Salinivibrio kushneri: one gene and its partner. The protein of the gene in region 2 interacts with the protein of the main gene of each other region in a pairwise test. Links are inferred from orthologs where the notes say so. Each region holds a gene or a part of one and is shown on either strand. Other genes may lie near its edges.

What was found. Proteins that work in one complex are often made in the same cells at the same time.
Region 1: the proteins of def (region 2) and N8M53_RS09340 interact in binary tests that used the Escherichia coli proteins (3 or more experiments, as listed by UniProt). The link is inferred for Salinivibrio kushneri from one-to-one orthologs.

The regions. Positions count from the first base shown.
Region 1 is NZ_CP114588.1:1,987,230-1,990,758, forward strand. The notes cover bases 142-3,141. They hold N8M53_RS09340 (aspartate-semialdehyde dehydrogenase), read right to left. Parts: upstream 2,149-3,141; coding sequence 1,135-2,148; downstream 142-1,134. Other genes in these bases: N8M53_RS09335 (FimV/HubP family polar landmark protein), read right to left, coding at 142-852; N8M53_RS09345 (4-phosphoerythronate dehydrogenase), read right to left, coding at 2,145-3,141. Outside these bases: more of N8M53_RS09335, read right to left, coding at 1-141; more of N8M53_RS09345, read right to left, coding at 3,142-3,299.
Region 2 is NZ_CP114588.1:2,758,790-2,762,226, reverse strand. The notes cover bases 433-3,340. They hold def (peptide deformylase), read right to left. Parts: upstream 2,189-3,340; coding sequence 1,676-2,188; downstream 433-1,675. Other genes in these bases: N8M53_RS12690 (LysM peptidoglycan-binding domain-containing protein), read left to right, coding at 2,306-3,340; fmt (methionyl-tRNA formyltransferase), read right to left, coding at 724-1,668; rsmB (16S rRNA (cytosine(967)-C(5))-methyltransferase RsmB), read right to left, coding at 433-621. In the rest of the region: more of rsmB, read right to left, coding at 1-432; more of N8M53_RS12690, read left to right, coding at 3,341-3,367; DNA-processing protein DprA, read left to right, coding at 3,357-3,437. UniProt on the Escherichia coli protein: Removes the formyl group from the N-terminal Met of newly synthesized proteins. Requires at least a dipeptide for an efficient rate of reaction. N-terminal L-methionine is a prerequisite for activity but the enzyme has broad specificity at other positions.

The DNA of each region.
Region 1 (3,529 bases), 770 kb from region 2 along the record:
CACTTGTTGCTGGCGCTGGGTGTCTAAAAATGCTCGGATCTCTTTATTGAGCTCGGCATCACCACTTATCTGTTCTTTTAACGCGCTCAACTCGTGCTGTACTTCAGATAAACGGACCTTGAGCACATGATTGCTCTCAACCAGGCGAGTCATCTCTTGGTCAGAGGCTTGCAGCTGAGATTGTAAATTTTGTACCACTTGTGGTTCGGGGGAGCTCGCTTGCGGGTTATCGCCACTGGGTTGAGTATCAGACGCGTCTTGGCTATTTGACGCTGATTGGGTCTGCGCAGCTTGGTTATTATCAGCTTGTGCTGACTGTGGTTGTGGGCTCGGTTGTTCCACCTGCTCGCTGAGTGGCGTCGCATTTTGTGCTTGCTTACGCGCTTCATCAATTTCAAGCCGATTGATCACATCTTGAGTGCTTTCTCGCTCAATTTGCGCCAGCGTCGGCATCACTAAGGTGCTACCCGGCTGCAAGCTATGAATATTGTTATTGGTGAACGCGTCAGTATTTAGACGAAAAATCGCACCGAGTGTCTGATACACACTCACTTGCGTGTTGGGACGCATTTGTGTCGCAATCGACCATAAGGTTTCGTTGGCCCCTGTTGGGCCATACTGCTGTGCTGATTCAACCGTTGACGTCGGCTGGGGCGAAGTGGTTGTTTCCGCCACCATTTCATCTTGCGGACCCAAGATGCGTATTGCCGCTTCGACCGGCACCGTTGAAACACTGACAAGCGCAACCGTCACCAACCCCGCAACGGCAACGAGGTGCCGCTTAATGCGATGCGGGGTTAGGTTCAATCGTGTTTGAGAAGAAGACTGTTCACTTTGCTGTGCGTTGGACACACCCGCACTCCCTTATGGCAGAAATGGCCTCACTAAATATCTAACTATATCGGAAGCCATGCTAAAAACTGTAGTTTGGTGATATAAAAGTGTGTTGTTCGATCAAACTGTGGGCGCTCTGCCTCAGTTTTATCGCGATGATACATCACCACACTCAATGTATCGCTCGGCTTTGCAAGTTTAATGCCTAAAAAAATACCCCATCGGCGGATGGGGTATCAATCAGTCTAAGGTAGCGGTGCGTCAACTATCACGCTCTTAGCATCGCTACAGGCTTTTCGACTAAAGATAATCGCGAACCAACACTTCAGCAATTTGCACCGAGTTAGTTGCTGCACCTTTACGCACGTTATCCGCCACAACCCAGAGGTTTAAACCGTTAGGGTGACTAATGTCGTTGCGAATACGTCCGACGAGCACCTTATCTGAGCCAGTGCCTTCTTTTACTTGTGTGGGGTAATCTTCCCCTTCAAAGACCTCGATGTGTTCATGCTGACTCAAGATCGCCACCGCTTCCGTTGCGTCAATCGGTTGACGGCACTCAAGATGCACGGCTTCAGCATGACCGTAAAACACGGGCACTCTCACACAAGTAGGGTTAACCCCAATCATCTCATCGGCAAGAATTTTCTGGGTTTCCCACACCATTTTCATTTCTTCTTTGGTGTAGCCATTTTCCATAAACTGATCAATGTGGGGCAAGCAATTAAAAGCAATTTGCTTGCTGTATAACGCAGGCTCCGCATCTTGGCTGTTAAGCAATTTAACGGTCTGTCCGGCAAGCTCATCGACGCCTGCTTTGCCTGACCCTGAGACCGATTGGTAGGTGGACACATTTAAACGTTCGATACCCACGGCATCATAAATGGGTTTTAATGCCACCAGCATCTGAATCGTCGAGCAATTTGGGTTAGCAATAATATTACGATTACGAAAGTCACCAATCGCGGCTGCGTTCACTTCAGGCACCACTAGGGGGACATCAAAGTCGTAGCGGAACTGTGACGTGTTGTCGATAACGACAACACCGGCATCCGCTGCAATCGGTGCCCAGTGCGCAGAAGCCTGCGCGCCCGCCGAAAATAAGCCAAGCTGGACCTGTGTCCAATCAAATTTGTCGACATTTTGCACACGCAGGCTCTCACCTTTGAAGCTAATGGTTTCACCTGCACTTCGCTCACTCGCGAGGAGGTGTAGCGTGCCAATGGGAAAATCGCGCTCTTCTAAAATCTCGATCATGGTGCGCCCTACCGCACCGGTTGCGCCCAAAATGGCAACGTCAAATGCTTGTGTCATGCATGCTCCTCAATACTAAAGCCCAGCTTAGCCAGCGACTGTAACCCGAAATCAGCCTGTCCGGCTACCGTGATCGCACTGTACTCGCGTCGATCCCAGTAATTTTTTCGCAATTGGTCAAAGGCTGTACGCTGAGCTGGTTTGTCATCACCTGCGGCATGCATCGCACGACGAAAATCACTGTCATCTCGGCGAATATCGTAGACCAATTGGGTCAGTGCCATCAGATCGCTTTGCTGCCACGGCTGTGCCAAGGCAACGTGTGGGATCGGCGCCGTAGGCAGCAGCTCACTGGCATGCACACGATGAGGCAGGTCAAGGTGTTCACACAGAGCGTTAAAGACCATGGTGGTGCCGCGGGCTTTTCCTTCCAGACCATAGCCTGCAATATGAGGCGTGGCAAACGTAAGCAGGTCCATAAGCGCAAGGTCGACCTCAGGCTCATGTTCATAAACATCCAACACCGCATCAATGTCGCCTCGCGCTAACCGCGCTTTAAGTGCCTGGTTGTCAACAATCGGGCCACGCGCAGCGTTTATCAAAATGCTTCCTGACGCAAGCGCCTCTAACCGAGCGTGATTCATGAGGTGGTAAGTGGGATGCTCACCGGTCGTGGTCAAAGGCGTATGGAAAGTGACCACGTCCGATTGTGCGATCAGAGTGTCAATGTCCACCATGTCAGCAAGGTTTTCTCGAGCCTGACGAGGCGGATCGCAAAGCAAGGTTTTAATCCCAAGTGCCGCAAGTCGCTTGGCCAAGTAGTCCCCCACATGACCCACGCCAACAATACCGACTGTGCGGTCGGTCAATTTAAAGCCCTGCTGTTGTGCCAATACCAATAAAGCACTGATCACATACTCCGCGACCCCAACCTTGTTACAGCCAGGCGCTGCTGTGCCATAAATGCCTTGTGCGTGTAAGGCGTTAAAATCAAGATGATCTTCACCCGCGGTGGCTGAACCGACAAAACGCAGACGGGTGGCACCGTCAATCAGCGCATGGTTCACTTGCGTGACGCTTCTCACCATTAATGCATCAGCATCGATTAAGTCCGCGGCACGGATTGCACGCCCGGGTAATGCGACCACCTCACCCAATTGACTAAACAAGGTTTGGGCATAAGGCATGTTTTCGTCTACGACAATTTTCACGTTCAACGTCCTATATGAGTTGGTGCATCGCGTATCGGATGCTAAATGCGAGAAGGTTATTGTATCTGTCTCACGGTAAGAAAACACCCTTCAGCTGAGCGGGTTACCCCGCTTATCGGGTAGCCTCAGGCATAAAAAAACCCGGCCGAAGCCGGGTAAATCCAGGACCTGAAAGACCATTAACGGCTCTCAACGATAATGGCCCGTGTCTGATGGCAGAGTCTCTCTGC
Region 2 (3,437 bases):
TTTCAGCGCATCCATCGCATCTGGGTGGGCACTGGCGCCAATACCGGCTTGTTGCAGCTGCGTTTGATAACTATCTCGAGAATGATGCTGGCGATTGACGCGCAGCCACATCGGCGCCTTTTGATGGTTCGCCGCGACAATGTCTTGCCAATTTGATGGGTAGGCGGCCTGAAGGCGTTTGAGTAACCAGCTAGGGTGACAATAAAGCCCGGCATCGTGTGCTTGACTGGCTTGGTCTAGCGCCGCTTGATCGCGTTGGTAATTGCGCAAGATGGCATTGATCAACCCTCGCAATTGCGGACGTTTCAGTGGCTTGGTGGCGTTGACTGTTTCAGCCACCGCTGCATGGGCAGGGATGCGCATGTAGCTAATCTGGTATAGACCGACCAGTAGCAAGTGATGGAAAACACGCTGCTTTCCTTTCAATGGCTTGTCCATCAGGGTTTGGACAATGTGCTCTAAGCGCGGCAGCCAGCGTAACGTGCCGTAACACATCTCTTGCAACAAGGCGGCGTCGCGTGGCGCGATCTGCTGTTGAGCAAGAGGAAGCTGCTGTGACAGTGATTGGCCCTGATCGACCACGTGATACAGAACGCGGGCAGCCGCGGCTCTTACATTCATATGTTTACCTATACAAAGGTCAAGTTGGCATCAAACGATGATGTTAGCCAGATAAAAAAAGGCCAGCGTACTGGCCTTATCGTTATGCAGGGCAAGATTAACCTACAGTTGGGTACCCGTTTCAAACCATTCACGACGTGCATTTAGTAGCTCATGCGCTTGCATGGCTTTTTTGCCTGGTGGCTGAAGTTGGGTCAGTTGGATCACGCCTTTTCCGGTCGCGACCTGAATGCCATGTTTGTCAGTGTTGATCACTGTGCCTGGCGCCGCGTCCACGTCGATATCTAGTGCGTTAGCGCCCCACACCTTGATGTTTTGCTCACCTAAGGTGAAGTAGCTGACCGGGCGCGGGTTAAATGCCCGTACACAACGTTCGATAAACGCGGCGTCTTGATGCCAATCGATCTGCGCTTCTTGCTTACTGAGCTTCTCGGCATAGTTGGCTTTGGCATCGTTTTGTGGCTCGGCAAGAATAATGCCGTTAGCCATGTCATTAAGACACTCAGTCAATGCCTGTGGGCCCAGCTCAGCAAGGCGCAAATATAGGCTACCACTGGTCTCTTTCTCTTCAATGGGTAAGGTCGCAATTTTAAGCATATCGCCGGTGTCGAGCCCTTCGTCCATCTGCATGATGGTGACACCGGTCTCATTGTCGCCAGCCCATACTGCGCGTTCGATAGGCGCTGCGCCACGCCAACGTGGCAGAATGGAGCCATGGACATTCACACAGCCTAATCGAGGTGTATCCAAGACCACTTTGGGGAGAATCAGCCCGTAAGCGACCACGACCATCACATCTGCATTCAAGGCAGCCAGCTCGGCTTGCGCTTGTTCATCGCGCAGCGTGCGGGGTTGGTAGACGGGTAAGTCATGCTCAAGTGCGAGCTGTTTCACCGGGCTGGCGGTGAGCTTTTTGCCTCGGCCAGCGGGTTTATCTTCACGGCTATAAACCGCAATCACCTCATGCTCACTGTCGAGCAGGGCTTGCAAATGGCGCGCGGCAAAATCCGGCGTGCCCGCAAATACTATACGCAGCGGTGTGCTCAAAGTGACCTCAACTTGCTTTTTGGTTAGCGCGTTTGATTTTTTCCATCTTCTGCTTGATGCGTTGTCGCTTCAGTGGCGAGAGGTAATCAACAAATAGCTTACCTTCTAAATGGTCAAGCTCATGCTGAACGCAAATCGCGAGTAGGTCGTCGGCATCAAACTGGATAGAGTTGCCGTCGCGATCCAGCGCTTTTACGGTCACTTCTGCCGCACGCGGTACCAGTGCGCGTGCACTGGGGACAGATAAACACCCTTCTTCAATGCCATCTTCACCACGCTTTTCGATGATTTCTGGATTGATAAGCACCATGGGTTGATCGCGGGTTTCGGATACATCAATCACCACCATGCGTTGGTGAAAATCAACCTGAGTGGCCGCGAGACCAATACCGTCTTGGGCGTACATGGTTTCAATCATGTCATCAGCCATTTTTTGGATCTCAGGCGTGACAGCGTCCACCGGCTTTGCCACGGTGCGAAGGCGCTCATCTGGGAATGTTAATACGTTCAGTAAAGCCATAACGTCTCATAAAAATTGAACTGTGCCGAAAGCGGCACGGGGTAATTGGGTTAATTCTAGACATTTTGCCAGCCAATTGACAGCATCAGCATCATTCGTCGGTTGAGGAAGACATTGATGACAAGAAAGCTATTCAATCTCGCCGTCGCTGGGCTATTGGCTATCGCGCTACCAGTACTGGCAGCCGGCCCTGCCGAGAGTCAGCGATATGTGGTTGAGCGGGGGGATACCCTGTGGGATATCGCCGCTACCTTTTTCGATAACCCTTGGCAATGGCCTGAAGTGTGGTACGCAAATCCGGCCATAAAGGATCCCAATCTGATTTATCCCGGCGATGTGCTCACCCTCACATGGCAAGCAGGAAAACCAACTGTCAACTACAAGCCCGAAGGGGCGAATGCGCTGCAGGGAGATACGCCCAAGACGTCCGCACTCAGCAGTGTTGACCCTACGCTGCTGCCGTACTTGCAGCAGGACACGCTGGTCGAAAAGGCACGTTTGGTGGCACTGCCACATGTTCTTGGCTCGACGGATGGGCGTCAATATCTCTCTTTACACGACACCCTGTATGTGGATGCGTCGTTGAGTGCTAAGGATTGGCAAGTGTTTCGGGTTGAGAAAACCTTTCTACGTCCCGCGACGTCAGATGCTAGCGCCGAACCTACCGCGATGGTGAGCTTAAAACATGTGGCTGATGGGCGTATCCGAGCGCGAAGTGAAGGGCGTAGCGTGATGACACTGACACGGGTGGTGCAGGAAGTGCGCCCCAATGACGTTTTATTACCTTTACCCGAGAACACGCATCCACGTTTTTGGCCGCAAGCGGCTCAAACAGACGCCACGTTGTTAGGGCACCTTTATGGCAGTGAATATGTGGCGAATGGCCAGCTTGTGGTGCTTGATAAAGGCGCCAACGATGGCGTGAGTGCCGGGCAAATGTTTGCTGTCACTGAAACCGGTGCCAACGTGGTAAATGGCCTCGGTGAGTATCGCTATCAAAACGCGAGCGACAAAGCTGCGCAGCCCATGACTGCCTTGCCTGATGTGACAGTGGGACAAACCATGGTGGTTCGAGCTTATCCTAGGATCAGTTTGGCGGTGATCACGCAAGCGCGTCAGCCGATCAAAGCCGGCATGCATGCGGTGCCGCCTTCTCCTCAACCGGCCTATGCGCGATAAATCCCTACGAGGGTGGTTGATACTGACCCAAGTGCCGCGGTTGCGCGTCTCTCAGCGACGCGCGCTGTTG